One region of the Pseudomonas sp. D5(2026) genome, then DNA from elsewhere that is predicted to be linked to it. Evidence: riboswitches for the same ligand, from Rfam matches in the RefSeq annotation. Region 1 holds a riboswitch; each other region holds the start of a gene.

The links. A riboswitch is a leader RNA that binds a small molecule or an ion and turns the genes downstream of it on or off. The one in region 1 is predicted to bind cobalamin.
Region 2: it holds a riboswitch for cobalamin, as region 1 does, so the genes downstream of both, AC3B5Q_RS16355 (ABC transporter substrate-binding protein) here and cobW (cobalamin biosynthesis protein CobW) in region 1, are expected to answer to the same signal.
Region 3: it holds a riboswitch for cobalamin, as region 1 does, so the genes downstream of both, cobO (cob(I)yrinic acid a,c-diamide adenosyltransferase) here and cobW (cobalamin biosynthesis protein CobW) in region 1, are expected to answer to the same signal.

The regions. Positions count from the first base shown of each region.
Region 1 covers NZ_CM173421.1:3,207,083-3,216,904, reverse strand. The annotation lists gene capA (caprolactamase subunit alpha) at 1-841, opposite strand, end outside; gene capB (caprolactamase subunit beta) at 855-2,600, opposite strand; gene AC3B5Q_RS14950 (LysR family transcriptional regulator) at 2,753-3,607, opposite strand; gene AC3B5Q_RS14945 (multidrug/biocide efflux PACE transporter) at 3,700-4,128, shown strand; gene AC3B5Q_RS14940 (branched-chain amino acid aminotransferase) at 4,307-5,326, opposite strand; gene AC3B5Q_RS14935 (ATP-binding cassette domain-containing protein) at 5,463-7,040, opposite strand; gene AC3B5Q_RS14930 (hypothetical protein) at 7,212-7,574, opposite strand; gene AC3B5Q_RS14925 (hypothetical protein) at 7,571-7,723, opposite strand; cobalamin riboswitch at 7,824-8,040, shown strand; gene cobW (cobalamin biosynthesis protein CobW) at 8,141-9,208, shown strand; gene cobN (cobaltochelatase subunit CobN) at 9,212-9,822, shown strand, end outside.
Region 2 covers NZ_CM173421.1:3,523,223-3,533,044, forward strand. The annotation lists gene AC3B5Q_RS16345 (TonB-dependent receptor) at 1-546, shown strand, start outside; gene AC3B5Q_RS16350 (acetyltransferase domain-containing protein) at 664-1,830, shown strand; cobalamin riboswitch at 1,859-2,056, shown strand; gene AC3B5Q_RS16355 (ABC transporter substrate-binding protein) at 2,168-3,178, shown strand; gene AC3B5Q_RS16360 (FecCD family ABC transporter permease) at 3,178-4,194, shown strand; gene AC3B5Q_RS16365 (ABC transporter ATP-binding protein) at 4,191-4,979, shown strand; gene AC3B5Q_RS16370 (GNAT family N-acetyltransferase) at 5,036-5,533, opposite strand; gene AC3B5Q_RS16375 (hypothetical protein) at 5,667-6,146, shown strand; gene AC3B5Q_RS16380 (sensor domain-containing diguanylate cyclase) at 6,206-7,777, shown strand; gene AC3B5Q_RS16385 (ParA family protein) at 7,937-8,713, shown strand; gene AC3B5Q_RS16390 (MFS transporter) at 8,894-9,822, shown strand, end outside.
Region 3 covers NZ_CM173421.1:4,281,609-4,291,430, forward strand. The annotation lists gene cobT (nicotinate-nucleotide--dimethylbenzimidazole phosphoribosyltransferase) at 1-834, opposite strand, end outside; gene cobU (bifunctional adenosylcobinamide kinase/adenosylcobinamide-phosphate guanylyltransferase) at 831-1,352, opposite strand; gene AC3B5Q_RS19820 (cobyric acid synthase) at 1,354-2,808, opposite strand; gene cobD (threonine-phosphate decarboxylase CobD) at 2,805-3,797, opposite strand; gene cbiB (adenosylcobinamide-phosphate synthase CbiB) at 3,790-4,698, opposite strand; gene bluB (5,6-dimethylbenzimidazole synthase) at 4,695-5,345, opposite strand; gene AC3B5Q_RS19840 (cobyrinic acid a,c-diamide synthase CobB) at 5,342-6,637, opposite strand; gene cobO (cob(I)yrinic acid a,c-diamide adenosyltransferase) at 6,634-7,245, opposite strand; cobalamin riboswitch at 7,366-7,586, opposite strand; gene AC3B5Q_RS19850 (C40 family peptidase) at 7,709-8,242, opposite strand; gene AC3B5Q_RS19855 (C40 family peptidase) at 8,383-9,021, opposite strand; gene hda (DnaA regulatory inactivator Hda) at 9,149-9,822, opposite strand, start outside.

The DNA.
Region 1 (9,822 bases):
CCGCCAGCCCGGCTTTTGGCGCTGAGGCCGGACCAGAGTTGATCGCGTTGACGGCGCGCTCACGCATCAGGTGCCCGGGCGCCAGCCCGCCGTTGGACTGGAAGTAGCGTACCGGCTGCTGTGCGCCAAGCTCCTGGAACAGGCTGTCGATGCGCGCCACGTAACGTGCCATTACCGGGCTGAGGTAGGCGTTGACCACGGTGGTGGAGGTGCGGGTGTATTCGCGAATCTGCGGGAACACCTCGCAGCCGGTGCAGACGAACACCTCGGGCAGGGCGGCCCTTACTAGTTCGGCGGCCCGCTGTTCGTGGCTGGGGTTGCGCACCGACCACAGGAAGGAAATGGCCACGGCCTGCACGCCTTCGGCACGGAAGTAGTCGATGGCGGCATGGATGGCGGCTTCGTCCAGCGGGCTGTGCTCGCGACCATCGCCAAGGATTCGGCCACCGATCGGGCGGCGCAGGTGGCGTGGGGCAAGCATGTGTGCCGGCGGGTAGTGGGCGTCGTAGCGGTGGCCTTCTTCCTTGTGGCCCAGGCGGATTTCCAGGCTGTCCTCGTGCCCCTCGGTGCACAGCAGGCCCACCTTGACCCCGGTGCGCTCTATCAGCGCATTGAGGGCTACGGTGGTGCCGTTGATGCACAGGTCACAGTTGGCGATCAGTTCGGCCGGGCTGCGCCCGGTGGCGTCGGCGATCTGTGCCAGGCCGGCGCGAATGGCCAGGGTGCCGTCCTGCGGCGTGGACGGGGCCTTGAACAGCTGCACGCCGCCGTCGCGATCGGCCAGGATGAAATCGGTGAAAGTGCCGCCGGCGTCTACGCCCAGGCGATATTGGTTACGCATGCGTGTTCTCCGGTTAGCGCGGGGCGCGGGCAAGGCAGGTGGCTGTTTCGTCCAGTTGGCCATCGGCATCGAGGACCACGCCATATTCCAGGGCTGCGCCTTGTGGCGAGACCAGGCCGTTGCGCACGTCCTCCAGTACTGCTGCGACCCGACGGCGCAGCGGGTCGCCATAGCCACCCCCCCCTGGGTTGATGTTGATGATGCGTTCGCCGGGCTGCAGGGTGAGCATGGGGTTCTGCGTGTAGTGGTCTTCGCGGCCATCGGCGTGGCGATGGATCAGCCGGCCCAGTTTGGGCTCGAGCAGGGCATTGCGAGCCCCGGCGGCACCGGCGGTGGGCAACTGGCGGCCCTCGCCGAAGCCGACCACGGTCATGGCGTGGTCCAGCGGTTCTATCTCCAGGCGGGTGCCCGAACCACCGCGCAACTCACCGGCGCCACCACTGTCGGCCATCAGGCTGTAGCGGTGGATCAGCACCGGATAAGCGTGTTCGAGCAGCTCGATGTCACCGCTCATCAGCGCCCCGAAGCAGCACAGCGGGCCGCAGGCGTGCCAGCCATCCATCACCTTGTTGGCACCGGCACCGGATATGATCGAGGCCAGCACCATCGTCACGTACTCGCTATTGCCGTTGCGCGGGTCGCGGCCGGCAATGTTGATGCCGCTGGTATGCCCCCAGGAGGCCGTTACCCGCTGTGGCGAGGCCTGTTCCAGCGCAGTGCGCACGGCATCGGCGAGGGTTTCCATCGGCGTGGTGGTGCAATTGACGTGGGGCGCGGGTTCCTCGGCATTGCACAGCGTGCCCCTGGGGCCGACATCGACCGTCACGCAGCGATACAGGCCTTCGTTGTAAGGCGGCGCCACCTGGGCGAACATCATCAGCCCCAGGTACACCCCGGATACCGAGTTGCCCTCATAGGAATTGATGAAGTACGGCACCTGGGGCGGGCTTTCGATGCGTACATGGGCCTGGTCGCCACGGATCTGCACATGGGCGGTGATGGCCAGTTCACCCAGACCGTGGCCGGCATCTTCGAGCACGGCGGTGCCACTGTAGTCACCATCCGGCACATCGCGCAACAGCGCCCGCATGTGTCGGTCGGCCATGTTCTTCAGTTCGGCGATGCAGGCACGCACCTGTGCCACGCCGTATTTGTCGAGCAGCTCCAGCAAGTGCCGCTCGCCGACCTTGCAGGCGCCATACTGGGCATTGAGGTCACCTTCCTGATAAGGGCGGGCGCGCATGTTGATGAGCATGAAGTTGATCACGTCCTCACGACGCTTGCCCTTTTCCCACAGCTTGACCGGTGGAATGCGCAGGCCCTCGGCGTAGATCTCCTTGGCATCGGGGTTGTAGCCCGCCGGCACCGGGCCGCCGATGTCGGTCAGGTGGCCCTTGCAAACGGTCCAGAACACCAGCTCGCCTTGGTAATACACCGGCTTGTACATGCAGCAGTCGAGAATATGGCTGCCCTTGTAGGCGGGGTCGTTGTGGTAGATCACGTCGCCTTCGGCGATGTCGTCGCCGAAGAACTCGGCCACGCACTTCATGGCCGGGATCAGCGAGCCTAGGTGGATGGGAATGTCCTGGCCCTGCAGGATCATTTCCGGCAAGTGGTCGAACAGCGAGTTGGAATAGTCGTGGGCCAGGTTGAACACACTGGAGCGCCCGGTTTTCTCCAGGGTCAGGGTCATTTCGCGTTGCGCTGTCTCCAGCGCACCCCGGACAACCGCAAGGGTGATCGGATCTACTGTCTGCATAGGTCACCAACGTTTGTTCTTGTGCTTTGGGTGCGTGCCGCAGCGGGGCGGCGCGTGGTGACAGGCTAAGGGGCAGGGTGGGGGGAAGGCTTGTCGCTGGGTGTACCGGTTGTTGTGTCTGGGCGCACTTCAAGTTCGGGCGGGCAACACAACTATTGCCCCAACATCTGTCGCACCAGCCATTGCCCGGCCGGCCCCAAGGCACGTCGGCTCGACCAGGCCACATCCATATCCACCCGCCGGGGGTAACCCGCTATCTGCAACTCCACCAGCTCGTGGCCAAACCGTCTTACCAGCGCCCTGGGCAGTTCGGCCCAGCCAAACCCGCGCACGGCGAACTCCAGCAGGGTAAGGTAATCCGGTGCCGACCACGCTTGGCCACGGCCATGGTGCAGGCTGGGGGCATAGGTCTTGATATACAGCTGTCGTGCGTTCTCCAGATGCTGTGCCTTTACTTGCGGCAGGCTTGCCAGCGGATGCTCGCTGGCGACATATACGCCGAACTCTGCCTGCTCCGGCAAGCGCGCCACGGCCACGTCGGCGGGGTAGCCGGGCTGTGTGGCAAGGATGCCGACATGGGCCAGGCCCTGCTGGATCATCTCGATCACATCAGCGTCTTCCGCCGGGCCGCAGCGTAGCTCGGTATGGGGGTAGTGCTGGGCGAAACGAGTCATCACCGCCCCTTGGAACGTTACGCTGTAGCTGTCCGACATCACCACAGATACCAGCGCCTCGACATTTTGCGCCAGTCGCACTGCCAGCGCATCGAGCTGGGCGCTGGCATCGAGAATCGCCTCTACATGGCTCCGCACCTGCCTACCCGCTTCATTCAGCGTGGGGTGGCGGCCACTGCGATCAAACAGCGGGCAGCCGATATCGGCCTCGAAATTGGCAATGGCGATGCTGACGGTGGACTGGCTTTTGCGCAGCTTGCGCGCCGCCGCAGAAAACGAACCGAGTGATGCGGCTTCGGTAAAGGCGACCAGAGCTTCGGGAGAGTATCGCATGGTATTGATAAAACCGATGGCAGCTATATCGCGAGTATCAGTTCTATCAAAGAGAATGGGAAGCACGACTCACGCAATGGATGGAATTTGCAATGAAAAACGTGTCTTTCACCGAACGCCTGGTCCATGCGGTTGGCTATGAAGTTTTCGCGGTACTGCTGTGTGCGCCGCTGCTGTCCTGGATCATGGGCAGGTCATTGGCAACGGCGGGCGCGCTGGCGGTGACCCTGTCGGTAATCGCCATGTTGTGGAACATGGCCTACAACGCACTGGTCGATCGCTGGGTGCAAACCGAACGCATCAACTGGAAGGCCAGTATGCGTTTCGTGCACGGTCTTGGCTTCGAAGCCGGCCTGGTGGTGTGGTGCCTGCCGGTGGCGGCTTGGATGCTGGATATTTCGCTGCTGCAGGCGTTCATGGTGGAGCTGGGCTTCTTCGTAATCATCCTGCCCTACACCGTGGTGTACAACTGGACGTTCGACAAAGCCCGGCACCTGCTGGTTCAGCGGCACCTGGCATGATTCTGCAACCCTGCGCGGTTCACTGATCGGGGGGCACAGGTCGGTGGTTGGGCGCAGCCGGTGCCATGCCCCGCGTCGCCTGATTTGTGGGTGAAACCGTTCGAGGTGACCGTATAAACCCATGAAAAACGGGGCATGCCATCGCTGGCATGCCCCGTTTTCATACAGCTGATGCGCCTCAGGCGACCTTGACGATCCAGCCTGCCGGTGCCTCTACATCGCCGCTCTGGATACCGGTCAGCTCGTTGTAGAGCTTCTGGGTAACCGGGCCGACCTTTTCCAGGTCGTGGAACACGTGCAGCTTGCCGTTGTACTCGATGCCGCCGATTGGGGTGATCACGGCTGCGGTACCGCAGGCACCGGCTTCGACGAAGCGGTCCAGCTTGCTGATCTCGACATCGCCTTCGATCACGGTCAGGCCCAGACGCGATTGCGCCAGCTCCATCAGCGAGAGGCGGGTGATGCCTGGCAGCACCGAGGCCGATTTCGGGGTGACGAACTCGTTGTTGGCGGTGATGCCGAAGAAGTTGGCCGAACCGACTTCCTCGATCTTGGTGTGGGTCAGCGGGTCGAGGTAGATGGCATCGGCGAAGTTGGCCTTCTTCGCTTCAGCGCCCGGCTGCAGGCTGGCAGCGTAGTTGCCACCGACCTTGGCCGCGCCGGTGCCCTGCGGGGCAGCACGGTCGAAGCTGGAAATCTGGAAGTTGTGCGGCTTCATGCCGCCCTTGAAATACGAACCAACCGGGATGGCGAACACCGAGAAGATGAACTCGGGGGCGGTGCGCACGCCAATGTTGTCGCCGGTGCCGATCACGAACGGGCGCAGGTACAGGGCGCCTTTGCCGTGCGGTGGCACGAACTTTTCGTTGGCCTTGACCACTTGCTTGCACGCTTCGATGAACACATCGGTCGGTACGTGCGGCATCAGCAGGCGTGCGCAACTGCGCTGCATGCGGGCGGCGTTCTGGTCCGGGCGGAACAGGTTGATCGAGCCGTCCTTGCAACGGTAGGCCTTCAGGCCTTCGAAGCACTGCTGGCCGTAGTGCAGGGCCGTGGAGCCTTCACTGATGTGCAGTACGTTGTCTTCGGTCAGGGTGCCCTTGTCCCACTCGCCATTGCGCCATACGGACAGGTAGCGTTTGTCGGTCTTGATGTAGTCGAAACCCAGCTTGTCCCAATTAATGCTTTCGTTGCTCATGACACCCTCATTGTCTTGCAAGTGCCCGATCGCTCGGGCTGCTGTTATATGCGCACCATGCCACCTTAAACCATCCTTGGCGGATCGGGAACGGCCAGTCACGAATTGATAGGCTGCGATGCTTTTTTTTCGGTTTCTACAACCGCAAGTACTCATCCAGCGCCAGGTTTTCCAGCAATACCGCATCATGGGACGCCACTATCAGCGCCCCGCGAAACTGCCCAAGCATGCGTTCCAGGGCTGTCAGCGATGGCAGGTCCAGGTGGTTGCCGGGTTCGTCAAGCAGCAACAGGTCGAGCGGCCGTTCACGATACAGCACGGCGGCCAGCGCCGCCTTCATACGCTCGCCGCCGCTAAGTAGGCCACTGGGCAGTTCGATACGGGCCGCATCCAGGCCCAGTTGCGCCAGGCGGCTGCGCAATTTTCCCTGGGCCAGCGTCGGGTTGGCTTGGCGCAGGTGTTCGAGCACGCTGCGGTTGCCTGCCAGTGTGCTGCAGTGCTGGTCGAGTAGGGCGGTCTCACCACTGAGGCGCACGTTGTCGGGCGATGCCGGCAATTCCCCATTCAGCAGCCTGAGCAGGGTGGACTTGCCACTGCCATTGGCGCCGATCAGCCCTACGCGCTGGCCCAGGCACAAGCGCAGGTCAAGCGCTTTACGGGTGCCATGGGGCAAGCAAAGTGCCTGCAAGGCCAACACTTCACGGCCCGGATGACGCTGAGGGGTGGGCGTGTGCAAGGTAATAGCGCTGTCTCGCTCCACCTCGCGGGCGGCGTCACGCACTTTGCCCATAAGCGTTTGCCGAGCATCGCGATGGTCGCGGCGCTGCTTGCCGGCAGTGGCCTGGCTGCGCTCCTGCTTGCGGTCGACCAGGATCTTGGCTTGGTTGGCGTGCCTGGCTTGGCGCCCGGCCCGGGCCTGATGGCGCTCCAGGTCTTCGCGTTGGCGCTGCAGTTCACCGGCCTGGCGTTGCTGCTCCTGCTTCAGCCGGGCAAGTTGCTGCTGGGCCTGCGCCGTCTGGTTGGCTTTTTGCGCACTATAGAGGCTGTAGTTGCCACCATAGGCCTGCAAGCCCAGGCTGGATAATTCGACAATGCGTGCCATGTGCGCCAGCAGGCTGCGGTCGTGGCTGATCACCAGCAAGCCACGGTCCCAGGCTTCGATCATGCTCAGCAACTGGGCGCGGGCGTTGCTGTCCAGGTGATTGCTTGGCTCGTCGAGGATCAGGTAATCAGCATCGCTGAGCCACGCGCCAATCAGTGCCACGCGCATGGCTTGGCCACCGCTCAGGGTCCGAGCGGGCTGGCGCCAGTCAAGTTGACCCAGGCCGTGGCACTGAAGCTGCAGTTGCAATTGCTCGCGCATATCCCAGCGCTCGCCAACGGTGTCGAAATCCTGGGGCTTGATGCTGCCTTGCTCGATGCGTTCCAGCGCCGCAATCACCGGCCCCACTTGAGCCAGGTCGGCCAGCGTGGCGCTGCGCTCGATGACTTGCTGATCCAGCAAGTGGACAGGCCCGAGGCGCCGACAATGGCCGCTGCTCGGTTCACGCTGGCCGGCAAGAATTTGCCCTAGCAGGCTTTTGCCCACGCCATTGCGCCCGACCAGGCCGGTGCGGCGTTGGTCGAAGGTTTCGTTGAGGTTGCTAAACAGCGGCCTGCCATCAGGCAAGACCAAGGAAACGCTGTCCAGCGTCAGAATCGACGTGTTCGTCATGTACATCTCCACAAATGCCGCGACATCTCCGGAACGAACCGGAGGCTGAAGACTGGCCGTCGAACGGACGGCGGCATCAATGGCGCATTGGACGAACACCTCGTAATTTAGGGAATGCGTAGCCTAACGGACCGTTTGGGGCCGGGTAAAGCACCGGCTGCCGGTTGGGGCTCAGCGCTGCGTCTGCAAGCGCTTGGCCCAGTCTCCGCCGTGGCCGTGCACGCAGGCCTCTTCACTGTCGAATCGCACATGCCAGGCCGGATTGTCCAGCTGAATGCCGGCTTGCTCCAGCGCCAGGCCGGTAAGCGCCAGCATGCGCGCCTTCGCATCACCGACCACGGCCGCTGCCTTGTCGGCCTCTTGCTCGAATACCCAGGTGATACGCAGGCTGCTCGGAAAGTCCTCGGGGTCGAGGCGATGGGTAAGCCAACTGAAGCCGACAATCTCCGCCTTGGCGGCTTCGCAGGCATCGGTCAGGCACGCGACCAACTCCCGCTCCAGGCGACTTATCTCGCGTTTGCCCAATGCCTTCATGGGTTGGCCTCGTCATCGATCTGCTGGCAAAAGCGCAGGCGGTTGCCGAACGGGTCTTGCCCCTGCATCTGCAGAAAATCCAGGTAAAAAGCCTTGGCCTTGTCGGCGGAGAACATGCGCAATACCGGTAGGGCGGGGGCGAGGGGCATGGGGCGTCCTTGTCCGTTGAAAAAGTGCCACTGTAGCGCAGTTGCTGCCCTTATGGTCGACCAGCCGGCAGCAATGGTTGACCACCCGCCAGCCACTGCGTAGCCTTGCCCACTTCGAGGTTCTTCGGCATGGCCGGAGCTAAGACGGGAACGCGGTACAAGCCGCGGCTGCCCCCGCAACTGTAAGCACCGACAACGGATCGACACAGCCACTGCGTCAGCGCGCGGGAAGGCGTCATCCCGCCAGCCCGCTGTTCAACTGAACGGGGGCATGGAACGGTGCAAGCCAGGAGACCTGCCTCGTCACGTTTTCGACTTTCAACCGGGCGGGGTGATCCGGTGGCGAACAAGCCCGGCCGGTCCGGCCCGCGGCTGTCGTCCTGCATGCCCGCGCCACACTGCCAAGGGCAATGCGACATGAAAACACTGGCCAAGCTCCCCGTCACCATCGTCACCGGCTTCCTCGGCTCGGGCAAGACCACCTTGCTGCGCCACATGCTCGACAACGCCCAGGGCCGCCGCATTGCGGTCATCGTCAACGAGTTCGGCGAACTGGGCATCGATGGCGAAATCCTCAAGCAGTGCAGCATCGGTTGCACCGAGGAAGAAGCCAGCGGCCGCGTCTACGAACTGGCCAACGGTTGCCTGTGCTGCACCGTGCAGGAAGAATTCTTCCCGGTGATGCGTGAGCTGGTCGCACGCCGTGGCGACCTCGACCACATTCTCATCGAAACCAGCGGCCTGGCCCTGCCCAAACCATTGGTACAAGCGTTCCAGTGGCCGGAAATCCGCAATGCCTGCACCGTCGATGCGGTCATCACCGTGGTCGACAGCCCGGCCGTGGCCGCTGGCACCTTCGCCGCCTACCCGGACCAGGTCGATGCCCAGCGCAAGCTCGACCCTAACCTGGACCATGAATCGCCCCTGCACGAGCTGTTCGCTGACCAGCTGGCCAGCGCCGACCTGGTGGTGTTGAACAAGGCCGACCTGATCGACGCCGAAGGCCTGGCCAAGGTGCGTGCCGAGGTGGCCGAAGAACTGCCGCCGGCGGTGAAAGTGATCGAGGCCAGCAGCGGCAAGCTGCCACTGGACGTGCTGCTGGGCGTGGGTGCCGAGTCCGAGTCACATATCGATGGCCGTCGAACTCACCACGATTCCCACCACGACGGCGACGATCATGACGATCATGACCACGACGCTTTCGATTCCATCTCCATCGACCTGCCTGAAGCCGACGAAAGCCTGCTGCTCGATGCGCTGACCCAGCTGGTGGTGGAGTTCGGTATCCTGCGCGCCAAAGGCTTCGCCGCCATCCCGGGCAAGCCGATGCGCCTGCTGGTACAAGGTGTGGGTACCCGTTTCGACAAGCACTTCGACCGCGCCTGGCGTGCCGACGAGCCGCGCATTACCCGCCTGGTGCTGATCGGCCAGGACCTCGATGCTGCCCAGCTGGAAGCGCGCCTGCGCCAGGCACTGGGCGCCTGACCCATGCACCTGCTGCGGACCCAGCCCGGTGGTTTCGTACCGGATGACAGCATTGCCGACCTCGGCCAGACACCCGCCGAGCTGGTGATTCTCTGCAGCGGCGATTCGCACCTGGCATTGCTCGCCGACACCGCCGAGCAATTGCCCGAAGACTTTCCCGGCCTGCGCCTGGCCAACCCGATGCAGGTGCAGAACCATGCATCGGTCGACCTGTATGTCGACCAGGTGCTGCGCCATGCCAAGGTCATCCTGGTGTCGCTGCACGGTGGCGTTGGTTACTGGCGCTATGGTGTCGAACAACTGGTCGAGCTGGCCGCCCGTGGCGTGCAGCTGATTCTGGTGCCGGGCGACGACCGCCCAGACCCGGAGCTGACCAGCCTGGGCAACGTCCGCGGTGAGCAGGCCGAGCGGCTTTGGCATTACCTGCGCCAGGGCGGCAAGGCCAACGCCATCAACCTGTTCAACTGCCTGGCCAGCCAGTGGCTGGGCCGCGACTATGCCTGGGACGAACCGCAGCCTTTGCCGCGCACGGCGGTCTATCACCCGGCCAACGGCAGCGCGACACTCGAGGACTGGTACCCGCACTGGCACCCCGAACAGCCGGTGGCGCCGTT
Region 2 (9,822 bases), 320 kb from region 1:
CGTGGCGAATGGACGCTTGCTGCCTACCACATCGTCAAGAAAAAGCTGCTGGTCGACGACCCGATCACGCACGAGAAGCAACAAGCCGGGCAGCAGACCTCCGATGGCCTGGAAGCGACGCTGGAGCTGGCCCTGGCCCATCAGTGGCAGGTGTCGGCCAATGCATCGCTGGTACGCGCCAAGTACGACGACTTCGACGAAATGGTCGGCGGTCTGCCGCAGGACCGCGCAGGCAACCGGCCGGCCAACGTGCCACGGCGTACCGCCAACCTTTGGTTGAGCAAAGGCTTCGGCCAGCAGGTAGAGGCCGGCTTGGGGGCGCGTTATGTGGATGAGCGTTATGCCGATACCGCCAATAACCACAGCGCCCCCGGCTACACCGTGGTCGATGCCAACATCGCCTGGCAAGTGTTGCCGGACGTGAAGCTGGGGTTGCAGTTGAACAACCTGTTCGATCGCGAGTATGTGCAGTCGGCGTTCAGCGGGCAGCAGTGGTTGATGGGGATGCCGCGGTCGTACTTCGCGACGGTGGATTACAGCTTCTGATCTGGGTGGCTTGTGCTGCGAAGAGCCCGGCACAGGCCACACAAAAACCTCTATTCCCTTTTAGCATCTTGTTATACGATAACGTTTCACATGAAATCCATTCCTATTAGACAGCCCATGACAAGTGCCAGCGCCACGCCCACGCTGATCACCCAGCGCCTGCAGAGCATCGATGCCCTGCGCGGCCTGGTGATCCTGTTCATGCTCCTGGACCACGTCCGCGAGACTTTCTTCCTGCACCACCAGGTCAGCGACCCCATGGCCATCGACACCACGGAACCGGCGCTTTTCTTCAGCCGCACCCTCGCCCACTTGTGTGCGCCGGTGTTCGTCCTGCTGACCGGCCTGTCGGCCTGGCTGTATGGCGAGAAGTATCAGGGCCGTGGCGACGTCTCGGCGTTCCTGCTCAAACGCGGGCTGTTCCTGGTGGTGCTGGAGTTCACCCTGGTCAACTTCGCCTGGACCTTCCAGTTGCCCCCCAGCGTGATTTACCTGCAAGTGATCTGGGCCATCGGCGTCAGCATGATCGCCCTGTCGCTGCTGGTGTGGCTGCCACGCGCCGCGCTACTCGCCCTGGGCGCCATCATCGTCGCCGGCCACAACCTGCTCGACGGCGTGCACTTCGGCGTAGAGTCAGCCCTGCATGTGCCGTGGGCAATCCTGCATGATCGTGGCTGGCTGGCGTTTTCCGAGACCCTGCACCTGCGCACGTCTTACCCGGTGCTGCCTTGGATCGGCGTCATCGCCCTGGGTTACGGCCTGGGGCCCTGGTTCGCCCGTGGCAGCGATGCCGGACAACGCCAGCAACACCTGCAGGTAGCCGGTTTGCTCGCGCTGCTTGGCTTTGCCCTGCTGCGCATGTTCAACGGTTACGGTGAGGCGCCGTGGAGCGGTTATCCAACCTTCACGCAAACCCTGATGAGCTTCTTCAACATCACCAAATACCCACCGTCGCTTCTGTTCCTGGCCCTGACCCTGGGCTGTGGCCTGCTGCTGTTACGCGCGTTCGAGCGGGCCGGCCAAGTGCGCTGGATCACGGCACTGGCGGTGTTCGGTGCGGCACCGATGTTCTTCTACCTGCTGCACCTGTATGTGCTGAAGCTGCTGTACCTGGCCTGCGTGGCGCTGTTCGGGCTCAACCATGGCGACTACTTCGGTTTCGACCGCATTGCAACGGTGTGGCTGGGCGCGGTACTGCTGGCGGTTTCGCTGTACCTGCCGGTGCGCGGGTTCGCCCGGCTGAAGCAGCGCCGCCGCGACATCAGCTGGATGAAGTACTTCTGAAAAGCGTTTTCCCCCGGCGCCGCGATGGTCTACCATGCGGGCCGCCGGTTTCCACCACGGAACTAACAGGGAATCCCAGGCCCGCCAATACGGGCCAAACGGAACTGCCCCCGCAACTGTAGGTGCCGAGCCTGCTCCACCCATGCCACTGGGCCTACCGCCCGGGAAGGCCGGAGCCAGGCCATGACGCACCAGTCAGGAGACCTGCCGGCCTGCATTCACCAACCGGCGGGGTGTCCGGGATTGGCCGTCAGTGTTGCCCCAGCCACCCGCTGGGGCTCGGCGATGCCTGTCCGTGCGTTCCTCACCAGAACTGTCCGATAGGAGATCGCCCAGCATGCTGCCCCGTTTCGCCACCCTGCTCGCGGGCCTAGGCCTCACCGGCCTGGCCCAGGCCGCTGCCACCCACTACCCGCTGACGGTCGACAACTGCGGCAAGCCGCAGACTTTTGCTCAGGCACCGCAGCGCGCCGTCACCATCGGCCAGGCCGGTACCGAGCTGCTCTATGCCTTGGGGCTGGGTGATAAGCTGGCGGGCACCGCGCTGTGGTTCAACAACGTATTGCCTGAATACCAGGCAGTGAACGCCAAGGTTCCACGCCTGGCCGACAACGAACCCAGCTTCGAGGCGGTGGTCGGCAAGCACCCGCAGCTGGTCGCGGTGCAGTTCGAATGGATGGTCGGTGCCCAGGGCTCGGTCGCCACCCGCGAGCAGTTCGATGAACTGAAGATCCCCACCTACGTGCTGCCATCGGACTGCGAAGGCAAGGACAACCTGGTCGGTGCAGACGGCACCCGCCTGCAAGCGTTCCAGGTAGACAGCATCTACAAGAGCGTCAGCCAACTGGCCGAGATCTTCGACGTTCAGGACCGCGGTGCGGCCCTGAACGCAGAATTGCAAGGGCATCTGGACAGCGCCAGGGCGCGGCTGGCCGGCAAGGACCTGTCGGCAACTACGGCGCTGTTCTGGTTCTCCAGCGCCGACCTTCACATCGACCCCTATGTGGCCGGCCGCCAGGGTGTCGCCGACTTCATGCTGCGCACCCTTGGTGTACGCAACGTGGTCGAGTCCAGCGAAGAATGGCCAAGCGTAGGCTGGGAAACCCTGGCCAAGGCCAATCCGACCTGGCTGATCATCGCGCGCATGGACCGCCGCCGTTTCCCCGCCGACGACTACCAGAAAAAGCTCGAATTCCTGCGCAGTGATCCGGTAACCCGCAACATGGACGCAGTGAAGCACGACCGTATCATTATCCTTGACGCCGACGCCATGCAGGCCGGTATCCGCCTGTTCCGCGGCGTTCAAACGCTGTCCACGGCCTTCGCCAGCGGTAAAGCAGCCCAGTGATGATTCGCCTGTTACCCTGCATCGCCGTTGCCCTGGCCGCCCTGTTGGCTGCCCTGCTGGCCGGCACCGCCATCGGCGAAACCAACCTGTCGCCCAGCGTGGTCGGCCAGGTGCTGGCCAACCACCTGTGGCAAGCCGCCTACCCGGTGGACCCGATCGACGCCGGCATCGTCTGGAACTACCGCCTGACCCGCACCCTGGTCGCAGCCGCTTGTGGCGCCGGGCTGGCCACCTGCGGTGTCATCCTGCAGGCGATGTTGCGCAACCCACTGGCCGAGCCCTACTTGCTGGGGCTGTCTGCCGGTGCCTCGACCGGCGCGGTACTCGTCGGCCTGCTGGGCCTGGGTAGCCTGGCGTTAAGCATGTCCGCAGGGGCTTTCATCGGTGCCGTGGCCGCATTCGCCTTGGTACTGGTGCTGGCCCGCGCGGCCGGCCCCAGCAGCAACAATGCCCAGGTGATCCTTGCCGGTATCGCCGGCTCGCAACTGTTCAATGCACTGACCGCCTTCCTGATCACCAAGTCGGCCACCGCCGAGCAGGCGCGCGGTATCCTGTTCTGGCTGCTGGGCAACCTGAGCGGCGTGCGCTGGCCTTCGGTGTGGCTGGCTGTGCCGGTGGCGATTTTCGGTTTGCTGGTGTGCCTGTGGCACCGCCGTGCTCTGGATGCCTTCACCTTCGGTACCGATTCGGCCGCCTCGCTGGGCATCCCGGTGCGGCGCACCCAATTGCTGCTGATCAGTTGTGCAGCGCTGGTGACGGCTGTGATGGTGTCCATTGTCGGCGCCATCGGGTTTGTCGGGCTGGTAATACCCCATGCCCTGCGCCTTCTGCTCGGCCCCGGGCACAGCCGTCTGTTGCCCGCCAGCGCACTGGGCGGTGCGCTGTTCCTGATTGCGGCAGACATTCTTTCACGCACGCTGATCGCCGGCCAGGTGATCCCGGTGGGCGTGGTGACTGCGCTGATCGGTGCCCCCGTATTCGCGCTGATTCTGGTTAGCCGTCGGGGGCGCCCATGACCGCCATGACAGCAGTTCGCATCCCTCCGCTGGCCTGCCATGGGCTGGGGCTGCAACTGGCCGGCAATACCGTGCTCAGCGATATCGACCTCAGCGTTGTCGCCGGTGAAACCCTGGGCATTGTCGGCCCTAACGGCTCGGGCAAATCCTCGCTACTGAAGTTGCTGGCAGGGTTGCGCAAACCGGCCTGCGGCAGCGTGCAGCTCATGGGTGAGCCACTGGCACAGATGCCCCGCCGCCGTGTTGCCCAGACGCTGGCGCTGGTCGAGCAACAGGCCGACACCCTCGATGCGATCAGCGTGTTCGACGCGGTTGCCTTGGGCCGCACACCCTGGCTCTCGGCCCTGGCACCGTTCTCGCGGCAGGACCGCGCCATCGTCGAGCAAGCCCTGACCGACCTCGATGCCCTGCACCTGCGCACGCGCCTGTGGGGGTCGCTGTCCGGTGGCGAGCGCCAGCGTGTACACATCGCCCGCGCGCTGGCCCAACGGCCGCAGGTGCTGCTACTGGACGAGCCGACCAACCACCTGGACATCCAGCATCAGCTAAGCCTGCTGCAACAAGTGCAGGCGCTGCCGGTAACCACCCTGGTGGCGCTGCATGACCTCAACCAGGCGCTGACCTGCGACCGTGTCGCGGTTCTTGACAAAGGCCGCCTGATCGCGCTCGGCAAACCCTTCGAGGTGCTTACCCCCAAGCGCCTGCTGAGCACCTTCGGCGTCCACGCCCACTACCTCACCGACCCTTTCGACGGCGCGCGCATCCTGCGCTTTCGCGCCCCCTGAACCAAGTAGCCCTGCCCATGCTGTTGCGTCATTGCCAACAGGCACGTTCCCACAGGTCAGCGTAATCGCAACTGCATGTGCGTGGTCTGCCACACCGGGTCTTGCTCCACATCCACCAGCGTGAACCCTTGCCGCTCCCAGAACGCAATGGCGCCCGGCAGAAACGGATGAGTATGCAGGTAAAGGCAGTCGACGCCCGCTTGCATCGCCCGTTCGCGCAAGGCACCAAACAAGGCAGCCGCCAGGCCATGCCTGCGGTAGGCCGGCAACACGAACAGCCGCACCACCTCGACTACCCGCTCTGCGCGGTAATCAAGCTGGGCAAAGCGATGATCATAGGGCAAGTAACCTATCACCGCGACCAGCCGCTCACCCTCACGGGCTTCCAGAAAACAGCCCGCGCCGTCCAGGTAAGTGTCGGCGAAATGCGCCAGGTCACGCGGCAAGGGTGCGTTGGCGAGCATCGGAAAAAGCACGCGGCGAGCGCTGTCGACAAACGCCAGCACTTCGGCAATGGCGTCACGCGCTACAGGTTGCAGGGTCCAGTTCGGCATCGGGCGGTTGCCAGTGTGATCGGGAGCGCACGGTTCTACCGCAGCGTGCCGCTCAAGGCAAATCACAGGGCTCGTCGCGGCAAGGCGGACACCGGTATAATCGGCAGTCTTCACTGCCCGACCAGGCCACACCATGCCTCGCCTCCCGAAGTTGCTGTTCCCCCTGTTGCTGGCTGCTGCACTCACCGCCTGCGACCAGAAACCCTCCCGTGAAGAACAGATCCTCGCCCAGCTGCCGCTGCAGGACGCCTACACGCACAACATCGAGCGCATGTCCGCGCTGCTGGGCCGCACTCACCCGCAGCTGTCGCAAGCGACCATCCAGGACGTACTGCGCAAGCACCTGACCGTCGAGGACCAGCGCCGGGACCTGTTCCGCCTGTACAGCGAAAAGAACTTCAGCGACGCCGAATTCGCCACCATCGTCGCCGCCACTCAGGACCCCGCCAAAGCGCGCGCCCTGGAAGACACCGAAGCCGGCAAACGCTTGAGCGAAAAACTCACCGCGCTGATGCGCGAAACCGCCCGCGATGTGAACGTGCAGGCCTTGGTCGAACAGCGCATGCAACAGGTGGAAGATGAGCTTGATGCACTGGACAAGGCAGGCTCTTGAGCGCCACCCGCTAAGGTAACTCCCGTTCAGCAGCCCTTTACGATCACCCGAGGTCAGGATTGCCACACACCAAGCACGGATTGCGCCTGGATCTACGTACACTCATTCTGGTGCTCTGCGCCCTGACCGCAGTGGTCATGCTGTGCGCCAGCTATTTCGCCAGCTACCGGGTGCAGCGCCAGCTACTGATCGACAATGCCCTGGAAGCCAACCGGGTGTATGCGAGAAAGCTGGCCAGCATCACCGAAACCTTCATTGGCAGCGCCTTGCAGCAACTGATGTTCAGCGCCGGTGTACAAAGCCGACAGTTGAGCGACACCGCAGCGCTGCAGGTAGAGACTGACCGCGTACTGGGCCAGAGCATGGCCTTCAACTCCACCTTCGTGATCGATGCCAACGGGGTACTGCTGGCAGTATCCCCCGCCCCGCTACGCCACCTGATCGGCACCCACGTGCAGTCGCCCGGCGCTCAGGAAGCCCTGCACGAACGCCGTCCACTGGTTTCCACGCCCTACCTGTCGGCGGCCGACAACCTGGTGGTGGTGCTTTCGCAACCTATTTTCGACAACAACGGCCGCTACCTGGGGTATGTGGGTGGCAGCCTGTACCTGCGTGAACACAACATCCTCAACAGCCTGCTGGGCGAGCATTTCTACAAGGACGGTTCGTACCTGTATGTGGTCGACCGCAACCGACGCCTGCTGTACCACCCCAATAGCGAACGGGTAGGCACGGTGGTGGAGGGCAATGCGCTAGTTGACCAGCTGGCGACACTGGACAGCGGTACCCGGCAGTTGACCAATAGCCTAGGCGTGGAAATGCTCGCCGGTTTCGCCACTGTACCCAGCGCCGGCTGGGGCGTGGTAGCTCAGCAGCCTTTGGCGCAGACGGTGACGCCGCTGAACCATCTGGTGCTGAACGTGATCGCCAGTTCGGCGCCTTTGGCGCTGGTTGGCAGCCTGCTGCTGTGGTGGTTGGCCCGTACCATCGCCCGGCCGCTGTGGAAACTGGCCGCGAGTGCCCGCACGATGGACCGCGCCGGTACCGCCGAACGCTTGCATCAGGTGCGGGCCTGGTACTTCGAGGCGGCAGAGCTCAAGCGCGCATTGCTGTTCAGCCTGAACTTGCTGCAAGAACGCATCGGCCGGCTCAATCGGGACGCCCAGACCGACCCGCTGACCGGCCTGGGCAACCGCCGCAGCCTGGAATTCAGCCTTTCGTTACTGGAAGCTGAAAACCGGGAGTTTGCTGCCATTGCGCTGGATATCGACCATTTCAAGCGGATAAATGACAGCCATGGACACGAAGTGGGCGACCAGGTGCTGCGCCAGCTGGCGGAGCTCATGCGCCGTTGTTGCCGCGAGGGCGACCTGTTGTGTCGCACCGGCGGCGAGGAGTTCTTGATATTGCTGCCTGGGGCAACCCTGAATGTGGCCGCCGCAGTGGCCGAACGGTTGCGTGTGACCGTACAGGATATGCCGGTGGAACCGGTGGGGGCAGTGACAATTTCGCTGGGGGTGACGCACTGGGATGGCGAGACGCACGGCGAGCCCATGAACGCATTGGGCGAGGCTGACCGGGCGCTTTACCGGGCCAAGCAAGAGGGGCGCAACCGGGTCGCTTTTGCCTGAACGCCTTGTGTTGTCACCATGGAACGGGCTCGCCCGTGAAAATGCCGATACAGGCAACGATGCATCGCTGCCCTGTAACAATTCCTGTCATAAAACTGCAGCGTTCCAGTCATAGGATTGACCCCGACCTGACATTTTCACTTCATGGATGAGCGTCTCATGCGTCGTGTGGTTTTCAATCAGAAAGGTGGCGTTGGCAAATCCAGCATTGCCTGCAACCTCGCCGCAGCCAGTGCCGCCGAGGGCTACCGAACCTTGCTGGTCGACCTCGACCCACAGGCCAATGCCACCTTCTACCTGACCGGGCTGGCCAACGACACCATTCCTGCCGGCATCGCCGACTTCTTCCGCCAGACCTTGTCGCCGGTTACTGCCGCCGGCAAGAAGCACCGCGTGGCAATCACCGAAACCCGCTACAGCAACCTGCACCTGGTCACCGCCAGCCCTGACCTCAGCGACCTGCAAAGCAAGCTGGAGAGCAAGTTCAAGATCAACAAGCTGCGCAAGTTGCTGGTGGCGCTGGGCGAGGACTACGAGCGGATCTACATCGACACCCCGCCCGCACTGAACTTCTACACCTTCAGCGCGCTGGTGGCGGCCGAGCGTCTGTTGATTCCGTTCGACTGCGACAGTTTCTCGCGCCAGGCCCTGCACAGTGTCATGGCCGAGGTCGAAGAACTGCGCCAAGACCACAACCCCGCGCTGCAGGTGGAAGGTGTGGTGGTCAATCAGTTCGCCGGCCGCACCGCACTGCACCAGACCCTGGTCGATCAACTGCGCAGCGAAGGCCTGCCGGTGCTGCCGGTGTACCTGAGCAGTTCGATCAAGATGCGTGAATCGCACCATGCCTCGGTGCCATTGGTGCATTTGGCGCCACGGCATAAACTGGCCCTGGAATTTGTCGATTTGCTGGATGTGCTTGAGCGTGCGGCCTGACAGGCCTTTTGAGGCACTCCGGCTGTAACCTGCTGCATCGGTTGAATCAGGTATACCGAGGTCGCCCTCGACAAAGCGCCTTGCAGCGCCCGGCTATCTACTGGCAAGCACAATAACGATGGCGCGGCCCTACCGCGCCACTTTCATCATGGCTGCCAAAGGAAACCGGAGAGCTCCCGCATGTCCGCACATCATGAGGTATCCCCCGCCACCCTGCGCAGGGTGATAGCCGCTTCGGCCATCGGCAACTTCGTCGAATGGTTCGACTTCGCCGTGTACGGCTTTCTCGCCACGCTGATCGCCAGCCAGTTCTTTGCCAGCGAAGACGCCAGCGTGGCCTTGCTCAAAACCTTCGCGGTGTTCGCCGTGGCCTTCGCCCTGCGCCCCTTGGGCGGCATCGTCTTCGGTGCCTTGGGCGACCGACTGGGTCGCAAGCGCATCCTGTCGCTGACCATCCTGCTGATGGCCGGCTCCACCACGTTGATCGGCCTGCTGCCGACCTATGCCAGCATCGGCCTGGCAGCCCCGGCGCTGCTGACCCTGGCCCGCTGCCTGCAGGGGTTTTCTGCCGGTGGCGAATATGCCGGGGCCTGCGCCTACCTGATGGAGCACGCGCCTGACGACAAGCGCGCCTTTTATGGCAGCTTCGTACCTGTGTCGACCTTTTCCGCCTTTGCCTGCGCAGCGGTGATCGCTTATGGCCTGGAGGCCAGCCTGTCGACCGAGGCGATGAATGCCTGGGGCTGGCGCATTCCGTTCCTGATTGCCGCACCGCTGGGCCTGGTCGGCCTGTACCTGCGCTGGCGCATGGAGGAAACCCCGGCGTTCCGCGAAGCCGTCGCCCAAGGCAAGGAGCACGAGCATTCACCGCTGAAGGAAACCCTGCGCCACCATGGCCGGGTCATCCGCAACCTGGGGGCGTTCATTTCGCTGACCGCGTTGTCGTTCTACATGTTCACCACCTACTTCGCCACCTACCTGCAACTGGTCGGCAACCTGACCCGCGCGCAGTCACTGCTGGTGACCACCGTGGCCCTGCTGTTCGCCGCCGTGGGCTGCCCGCTGGCCGGTGCATTTTCGGACCGGGTGGGGCGGCGCAAGACCATCGG
Region 3 (9,822 bases), 1.1 Mb from region 1:
GTTGAGGCGCACTGCCACGAGCGCAGCGACACTGCAGATAAAGCCATCCACCAGCACCGCGACACCCGCCTGCGCGCAACCGAGGTAGGCACCGGCCAACGCCGCGATCTCAAAACCGCCAACACAGCCCAGTACCTGCAACGGGTCTTCAGCACGCAGGCCATGCAGGCGCAGCGCCCTTTCGATGACTTCGGCCTTGTGCTGCACCCCGGCGTTGTCCAGGCCGGTACCCGGACCGCTCAGCGCCGACGCCGGGCACCCTAGCAGAACACTGGCCAAGGCTGCGGCGGCGGTGGTGTTACCAATGCCCATCTCGCCACCGATGAACAGCTGCGCGCCCTGTTCGGCAGCGCGCTGGGCACTGTCGCGGCCGGCCTGCAAGGCCGCTTGCAGCTGGTTTTCGCTCATCGCGGGTTGACGGGCAAAGTTGGCAGTACCGGCGCCCAGACGCAGATGGCGCACGCCGGGCAGCTCCAACTGCGCGTCAATGGTGCCCAGGTCGACCACGTCCAGGCTGGCCTGCAGTTGCCGCGCCAGCACACTGATCGCCGCGCCCCCGCCGACGAAGTTACGCAGCATCTGCCCGGTCACCGCCTGCGGGTAGGCCGAGATGCCCTCCTCGACCACGCCGTGGTCGCCTGCAAAAATGGTGATAGCTACCTGATCCAGTGCTGGTCGTTCAAGGCCCTGAAGGCCAGCCAGCTGAATGGCCAGCTCTTCAAGTTGGCCGAGCGAGCCAGCAGGTTTGGTCAGTTGCTGCTGACGGGCGCGGGCCTGGTCCATGGCGGCGTTGTCGAGGGGTTGGCAGGCGTCACGCCACCAGGCTTGGGTCATAGTGCAGGTCCTTTGAGAATTAGGGGCAGGCCGGCCACGGTCAGCACGACACGCTGACAGCGTTCGGCCACAGCCTGGTGCAGCCAGCCGGCCAGGTCGACATAGCGCCGGGTCAGCTCGCCCATGGGCACCACGCCCAGGCCGGTTTCGTTACTGACCAGGATAAGGGTGCCAGGTAACTGTTCCAGGCACGCCAACAGGGCATCACGCTCCTCGGCCAGGCGCTGGTCATCTTCGAGCATCAACAAATTGGTCAGCCACAGGGTCAGACAATCAACCAGCAGGCAGCGCCCTTCGGCCGCCTCGGCGCGCAGTACCGCAGCCAGGGCCAAGGGCTCTTCGATCAACCCCCAGTCATCCGGCCGACGCTGGCGATGCAGCAACACGCGTTCGTTCATTTCACCATCCAGCGGCTGGCTGGTGGCGATGTAGGTCACCGGCAAGCCGCTGGCACTGGCCAACTGTTCAGCCAGGCGGCTTTTGCCAGACCGGGCACCACCGAGGATCAGGTTACGCATATCAGGCCACCCCACACAGCTGGCACAATTGTGCGGTGTCCAGGTGCTTTTCCACCAGATCGGCCAGGCGCTCGATGTCGTGTTCGCGCAACGCTTCGTAGTCGATAACCTGCACATCCTCCAGCCCGGCCCAGCGCAATAGCGCGGCACACGACTGGCTGCCTTCGAACAGGCCATGCAGGTAGGTGGCGAGGATCTGGCCATCGGCACTGACAGCACCATCATGGCGGCCATCAGCCAGTTGGACTGCGGGTTGCTCCAGAGCAGGCCCGGTGGTCACGCCAGCATGAATTTCATAACCGGTTACCGTTGCCGCCCCAAGGCTCAGTGTGCCGGCAACATTTCGCAGTTGCTTCTCGGCTTCGAGCACCGTGGCATAGTCGAGCAGGCCGAGCCCCTGACTTGAACCTGCGGCCCCCTCCAGCCCCAGCGGATCATGCACTTCGCGCCCCAGCATCTGCAGGCCACCGCAGATACCGATCAGCTTGCCGCCATAGCGCAAGTGCCGCTCGATAGCCTTGTCCCAACCGCGCTCGCGCAGTTGTGCCAGGTCGCCGCGCACGCTCTTGGAGCCCGGCAAGATGATGAGGTCGGCAGCCGGAATCGGCTGGCCCGGGCCGATGAACTGCAAGTCCACCTGCGGGTGCAGGCGCAGCGGGTCGAAGTCGGTGTGGTTACTGATACGCGGCAGCACCGGCACGATCACCTTGAGCACACGCTCGTGCTTGACGCCCTGGCGCACATCGATGCCGTCTTCGGCTTCCAGGTGCAGGTCAGTAACGTAAGGCAGGACGCCCAGCACCGGTTTGCCGGTGCGTTGTTCCAGCCAGTCCAGCCCTGGCTGCAGCAGGGCGATATCGCCACGGAAGCGGTTGATGACAAAACCTTTGACCCGCGCCTGTTCAGTGGGCGACAGCAATTCCAGCGTGCCCACCAGATGGGCGAATACTCCACCGCGGTTGATGTCGGCCACCAGGATCACCGGGCAATCCACCGCTTCGGCAAAGCCCATGTTGGCAATATCGCCGGCACGCAGGTTGATCTCTGCCGGCGAACCCGCGCCTTCGACCATGACCACCGGGTACGCGGCACTCAGGCGCTGGTGAGAAGCCAGCACTGCCTGCATGGCCGTGGTCTTGTAGTCGTGGTAGGCCACTGCATTCATGCTGGTGACCGCGCGACCGTGGATGATGACCTGGGCGCCGGTATCGCTGTTGGGCTTGAGCAGCACCGGGTTCATGTCGGTGTGCGGTTGTAGCCGGCAGGCCTGGGCCTGCACCGCCTGGGCACGGCCGATTTCGCCGCCATCAGCCGTCACCGCGCTGTTCAGCGCCATGTTCTGTGGCTTGAATGGCACCACAGCGACCCCCTGGCGCAGCAGCCAGCGGCACAACGCGGTCACCAATGTGCTCTTGCCTGCGTCGGAGGTGGTGCCTTGCACCATGAGGGTCGTCATGCCGTTTCCTTTTGATAAGCCGCCAAGGCCTGGGCCAGGCGTTGTTCGTCCGCGGCGCAGGCAGGCAACCCCAGGCGCACGGCCGCTGGCTGTTCGAACAACCGTACAAGGATGCCGCGCCGGGCGAGAAATTCATGCAGTCGCGCAGCATGCGCGCTACGCACGTACTGGAACAGGTCGCAGCCACCGCTGGGCGCCAGGCCGGCCGTGTGCAGCACGTGCGCAAGCCGCTGGCTGGCAGCAGCACAGCGTTCGGCCTGCGCGCGCTGGGCAGCTTGATCAGCCAGACTGGCCTGGGCCAGTACTCGGGTCGGGCCATTGACGGTCCATGGGCCGAGCAGCTCGGCCAGGCGCAGCAGCAAGCTGCGTTCGGCGGCAACGAAGCCCAGGCGCACGCCGGCCAGGCCGAAGAACTTGCCAAACGAGCGCAGCACGATCAGCCCCGGGCGTTCGGCGCAGTCCACCACGCTGTCTGCCGGGGTGTTGTCCATGAATGCTTCGTCGACCAGCAGCCAGCCACCGCGGGTAGCCAGGCGGGCATGCCAAGCCAGCAGGCGTTCGCGCGATACCCGGTGGCCGGTCGGGTTGTTGGGGTTCACCAGCACCAGCACATCGAGGCCGTCGAGCGCAGCCTCAACTTGCGCCTCCTCCAGCGCCAGCAGTTGGTGCCCCACCCGTTGCCAGGCATAGGGGTGTTCGGCATAGCACGGCGTCAGCACGCCTACCCGGGCGGCTGTTCGCAGCAGCGGCAAGGCCTGGATCGCGGCCTGGGAGCCGGCGACCGGCAGCAACTGGCGGGCGCCGTAATACGCGCGCGCGGCGTCCTCCAGGCCGTCCTCGGTTTCCGGCAGGCGGGCCCAGGCGTCGACGGGAATCGGCGGGATCGGGAATGGCCAGGGCGCAATGCCGCTGGACAGGTCGAGCCACTGCTCACGGGCGATACCGTATTGCTGCACCGCGCGAAGCAGGCGGCCACCATGTTCAAGCATTGATATACGCCCCCAGGCAGATCACCAGCAGCCACAGCCACACGCCGCGCTGCACCAACTGCCAGCCGCGCTCGATGGCATCGGCATCGGCCACTGGCCCCTCGCCCAGGCGCGGCCGCTCATGCAACTCGCCGTGGTACACCGCCGGGCCACCCAGCTCCACGCCCAGCGCACCGGCGCCGGCAGCCATCACCGGCCCGGCGTTGGGGCTATCCCACAGCGGGCCCTGTTTGCGCCAGCAGACCAGGGCCAGACGGGTCTTGCCCAACAGGGCATACGTCAGGGCCACCAGCCTTGCAGGTATATAGTTGAGCACATCGTCGATGCGCGCCGCGCACCAGCCAAAGCGCTCGAAGCGTTCGTTTCGATAGCCCCACATGGCATCCAGCGTGTTGCTGAGGCGGTACAGCACCACGCCGGGCGCACCGGCCACCACAAACCAGAACAACGCGGCGAATACTGCATCGCTGCCGTTCTCCAGCACCGACTCGGTCGCCGCTCGGGCCACTGCTGGCTCGTCCAGTTCGCGCGTTTCGCGGCTGACCAGGTAGCCAACCCGGCGCCGCGCCTCCGTCAGATCGCCTTGGCGCAAAGCGTTGGCCACCGGCAGCACATGCTCGCCCAGGCTGCGCAGCCCCACGGCGCAGTAAAGCGCCAGTACGTCAACCAGCCAGCCGATATATGGCAGCCACGAAAGGACCAGCGCCACCAGGGTCAGCGGCACAACCGCCAGAAACCACGCACTCACGCCGTGGCTACGCCAGCCGCGCCCGCCAGCATTCAGACGGCGCTCAAGGTTGCCAGCCATATTGCCGAAGGCCACCAAGGGGTGGCGGCGCTGTGGTTCGCCCAGCAACGCGTCCAGGGCCACCCCGGCCACGGTCAGCAAGGCCACGCTCATTGACGCTCTCCCCATTGGTTTTCGTAAAGCATTTCACTCAGCGGCCGCTCTTCGGCCCAGTTTTCCTGCACCAACATCGGCACCGGGTAGAACTCGGCGACCGGCCCAAGGCACAGTACCGCCACCGGCTTGGCACCGGCGGGCATGCCCAGCAGCGCGGCCAACGCCTGCGGGTCGAACAGCGACACCCAGCCCATGCCCAGCCCTTCGCCACGCGCGGCCAGCCACAGGTTCTGGATGGCACAGGCCAGCGAGGCCAGGTCCATCTCCGGCAGGGTGCGGCGGCCGAAGATGTGTGGTTCGCGGTTGTCCATCAAGGCCGCCACCAGCAGCTCGGCGCAATCGTTTATGCCCTCCACCTTCAGTTTCATGAAGGCATCGGATCGCTCGCCCAATGCCTCGGCCGTGCGTATCCGCTCCGCCTCCACCAAGGCCTGGATGCGCCCGCGCAGGTCACGCCGGGTGATACGGATAAATCGCCATGGCTGCATAAGCCCGACACTGGGCGCCTGATGCGCGGCGGCCAGCAAGCGGCCAAGCAGCTCGGGCGCTACCTGGCCACCCGCGAAATGGCGCATGTCGCGGCGCTCGCCGATGGCCCGGTAGATTGCGGCGCGCTCGGCGTCGCTATAGGCGTGATCATTCATGGTCGCAACAGCGCCGCCGCCGCATCCGGGCAGGAAGGGAAATAGAAGTGCACGTAAGAGGCCGTCAGCCGGCCCAGACGATAGACCGCCTCGTTGCCACGCCCGCCGTTGGGGCTCAGACCGCGGGCAATCGGTTCCAGCGCAGTACTGGTCAGCGAATGGTGATAGGTGTGACCGCGCAAGGTCCCCTCCGGCAGCTCCACTGCCTGCAGCGCCAGGGCGGCCAGGCGCTTCTGCATGGTGGCTTCACCCGGCAGCAGGCCGAGCAGTTCGGCACGTTCACCGGCCACGTCAGTCAGGGCATCGAGCAGGTACAGCATGCCACCGCACTCGGCCAGCAATGGCTTGCCCTGCGCATGGTGGGCGCGGATTGCTTCGCACATCGGTGCGTTGGCGGCCAGCGCATGGTGATGCAGCTCTGGATAACCACCCGGCAGATACAGGCTGTCGACTGCCGGCAGTTCGCGGTCGTGCAGCGGCGAGAAGAACACCAGCTGGGCACCAAGGTTGCGCAGCAGGTCGAGGTTAGCGCCATACGTGAAGGCGAACGCCTCGTCCCGCGCCACGCCAATGCGCACACCGGCCAGCGAGGCAGCGCAGGTTTGCGGTTCGGGCTCGGCAAAGCTCACTGGCGGCGGCAACGCCGCATCGCAACTGGCACCCAGCGCTTCGGCGGCAGCGTCCAGACGGGTATCCAGGTCATTCAGCTCGCTGGCCTGCACCAGGCCCAGGTGGCGGCTGGGCAGTTCGATGCCGCGCTCGCGGGACAAGCCGCCATACCAGCGCAAGCCTTCGGTCAGGCTGCCTTCCAGCAGTTGCGCATGGCGCAGGCTGCCTACCCGATTGGCCAGCACGCCGGCGAACGGCAGATCGGCCTGGTAACGCGCCAGGCCCAGAGCCAGGGCGCCGAAGGTCTGGGCCATGGCTGTGCCATCGATCACCGCCAGCACCGGCACGCCAAAGTGGCGTGCCAAGTCGGCGCTAGACGGGGTGCCGTCGAACAGCCCCATCACCCCTTCGATGAGGATAAGGTCAGCCTCGCCGGCAGCCTCCCACAGCAGGCGACGGCTTTCCTCGGCACCGATCATCCACAGGTCCAGCTGATACACCGGCGCGCCACTGGCCCGTTCGAGAATCATCGGGTCAAGAAAGTCGGGCCCGCACTTGAACACCCGCACCTTGCGCCCGAGGTTACGGTGCAGGCGGGCCAGCGCAGCAGTGACGGTAGTCTTGCCCTGGCCAGAGGCCGGTGCCGCGATCAACACGGCGGGACAGTGGCGCGATCGACTCACAGTTCGACGCCTTTCTGTGCGCGGATACCGGCCTGGAAGGCGTGCTTGAGCATGCCCATTTCGGTCACGGTATCGGCCAGCTCGATCATCTCGGGCTTCGCAGCGCGGCCAGTGACAATCACATGCTGCATGGGCGGGCGGGCCTGAATGTCGGACAGTACCTGGTCCAGGTCGAGGTAACCATGCTTGAGGGCGATGTTGAGCTCGTCCAGCACCACGAACTGTACACCTGGGTCCTGCAACAACTGGCGCGACACCGCCCAGGCGGCTTGCGCAGCAGCAATGTCACGCTGGCGGTCCTGGGTTTCCCAGGTAAAGCCCTCGCCCATCACGTGGTAGCGCACCTGTTCGGGGAAGCGACGGAAGAACAGTTCCTCACCGGTGCTGTTGCGGCCCTTGATGAACTGCACCACGCCGCACTGCATGCCATGGCCCAAGGCGCGCGCGAGCATGCCGAAGGCCGAACTGCTCTTGCCCTTGCCATTGCCGGTCAGCACCAGCAGCAGGCCGCATTCGTTAGGGGAATTGGCGATGCGTTCGTCGATGACCGCCTTCTTGCGCTGCATGCGCGCCAGGTGGCGTTCGTCGCGTTCGGTGGATTCGCTCATCAGGGTTCTCCGCTGGCTGGCACCACGGCAACGCGCGGCGACAGGTAATAGGCAGGCAAACGGAGAACGCGCAGAGGCCATGGCAGGGCGCCACGGTGCACCGCGCATCACCCTCCGTGATGCCGTTGGCAGTATCAGGCCGGTCTCCGGGCTTGTGAGTGGGCCTTTGCCCTGGCCTGCGCGCCTTCCCGGATGCTGGCATCCAGTGGCCCTGCGCGGCCTTTTACTCATTTACCGTTGCGGGGGCAGCGCCGGAATCGCGCCATGCTGGCGCCCACCGGCTTCCCAGTTTCACCCTGCCCAGTCGGGGCTGGCAGGGCACCTGAAACACGCCGCGAAGGTTAGAGGGTTGCACCGGGAGCGTCAATCGAAGCGGGTGATCAGGCGGGTGAGCAAAGCAACATGAATCTCGGCAGCCGCTAGCGGCCCCGAGCTCAACGGGGCCGCTGAACAGGCATGGACATCAGGGGTTCTGCGCCAGATGCCCTTGCGGAATCACCCGCTTGGCCTGCAGGTAGGCCTTGGCCCAGTAGCTGTTGGAGAGGTAGTCCAGGCGGACAGTGCCACCCGTGGAGGGAGCATGCACGAAGCGCCCGTCCCCTACATAGATGCCGGCATGGCTGACCTGCGAGCCGCCACTGGTGGCGAAGAACACCAGGTCACCGGACTGCAGTGAACTGGCATCCACCGTCGGTGCACGCATGACGATCATCTCTCGTGTCGAGCGCGGCAGGCTGATGCCGGCAGCATCACGGTACACATATTTGATCAGGCCGCTGCAGTCGAAGCCGGAGTCCGGCGTATTGCCACCCCAACGATAAGGCGTGCCAACCAGACCAATGGCACGAATCAGCACGTCATCGGCAACCGGTGAAGGACTGGGTTGGCTATAGGTAACCTGCGGCTGTACCACAGGGGCCGGCGCAGGCGCACGGCTGGAGCATGCAGCCAGCAAGGCTGCCAAGGAGAGAAATGCGAAGCGCGCCATCTTTACCATGGCCAGAACATCCTGTCTGAGACCGCTGCGCTGCAGCCGAAAAGAGTTGAGAATTTAGATTAGACGCTTTCTGTAAATGCGCACGGCGGTGTGCTTTTTTTCAAAGCATCACCGCCGCGGCAGGGTACATCATTTTGACATCAGTTGCGCGCGATGTTGGTCGGCGCCATGGCCAAGGCTCGCTTGGCTTCAATGAAGGTCTTGCTCCAGTAGCGATCACCGAGGTTGTCGATGCGCACACCGCCGCTGCGGCGGCTGCTGGAGTGGATGAACTGATTGTCACCCAGATAGATGCCGGCATGGCTCACCCGGCCTCGGCCATTGGTGCTGAAGAACAGCAAGTCACCTGGCTTGAGTTTGTTGCGGGCCACTTTTGGCGCATCTACCTTGATCATTTCACGCGTGGAGCGCGGCAGCGTCATGCCCGCCTCTTCGCGGAACAGGTAACCGATGAAGCCACTGCAGTCGAAGCCGGACTTTTCCGAGGTACCACCGAAGCGGTAGCGGGTGCCGATCAACGACATGCCGCGCTCGAGAATGCTGTCAGCCAGAACGGGCAATTGGTAAGGCTTGCTGCCAGAGAAAGACGCCAGGTCATCTTCGGTGGCCAGCTCTTCCGGCTCGCCGAATACCGCCGAGGGAGAGGCTTTGGCCTTGATTGCCGATTGTGCGGTGACCGGGGTGTGATCCTGGGGCTGAGATACCGGGCCTTGGGCCGCGCAGCCAAAAAGCAGGGTCACGAGTGCGAGTGGCACGAGGGGTGCGAAGCGCTTCAGCATGGGCACGACCGTGTCTGTAATCCTTTAGAAGGGTGAAACTATGCCCTCTATCATGGCCATTTGCAAATTTTATCGAAAAAGATGTGACTTTTTTGTTCTACCGCTCTGGCCCAGTGTTTTCAGGGGGTTACCAGCCGAGGGTTTCCTTGAGAAAAGGAATGGTGAGCTTGCGTTGTGCCTGCAATGAGGCCTGGTCGAGACGCTCGAGCAAGTCGAACAACGCGCTCATGCTCCGCGCGCCGCGGGTGAGGATGAAATGGCCGACTTCGTCGGTAAGGTGCAGGCCACGGCGCGAAGCACGTAGCTGCAAGGCGCGAAGCTTGTCTTCATCGGACAGGCCGCGCATCTGGAACACCAGGGCCAGGGTCAAGCGCGACTTCAGGTCCGGCAGTTTGATCGGCAGCTCGCGCGGTGATGCCGAGGCTGCCAGCAGCAAGCGTCGGCCGCTGTCGCGCAGGCGGTTGAACAGGTGGAACATGGCCTCTTCCCAATCGGCCTTGCCGGCGATCACATGCAGATCGTCGATGCATACCAGTTCGTACTGGGCCAGGTAGTCGAGCAGCTCTACGCCACGATCGAGCAATTGCGCCAGGGGCAGGTAGACAGCGGGCTCGCCGCGTTGCTGGAAGCGATGGGTGGCAGCCTGCAGCAGGTGGGAACGGCCAACACCCTGCTTGCCCCACAGGTAGATAAGGCTCTCGGTCCAGCCGGCGTCGGCTTCGCATAGCCGCTCGACGTAACCCAATGCCGCAGCATTGGCGCCCGGATAGTAGTTGATGAAGGTGGCGTCATCGCGCAGGC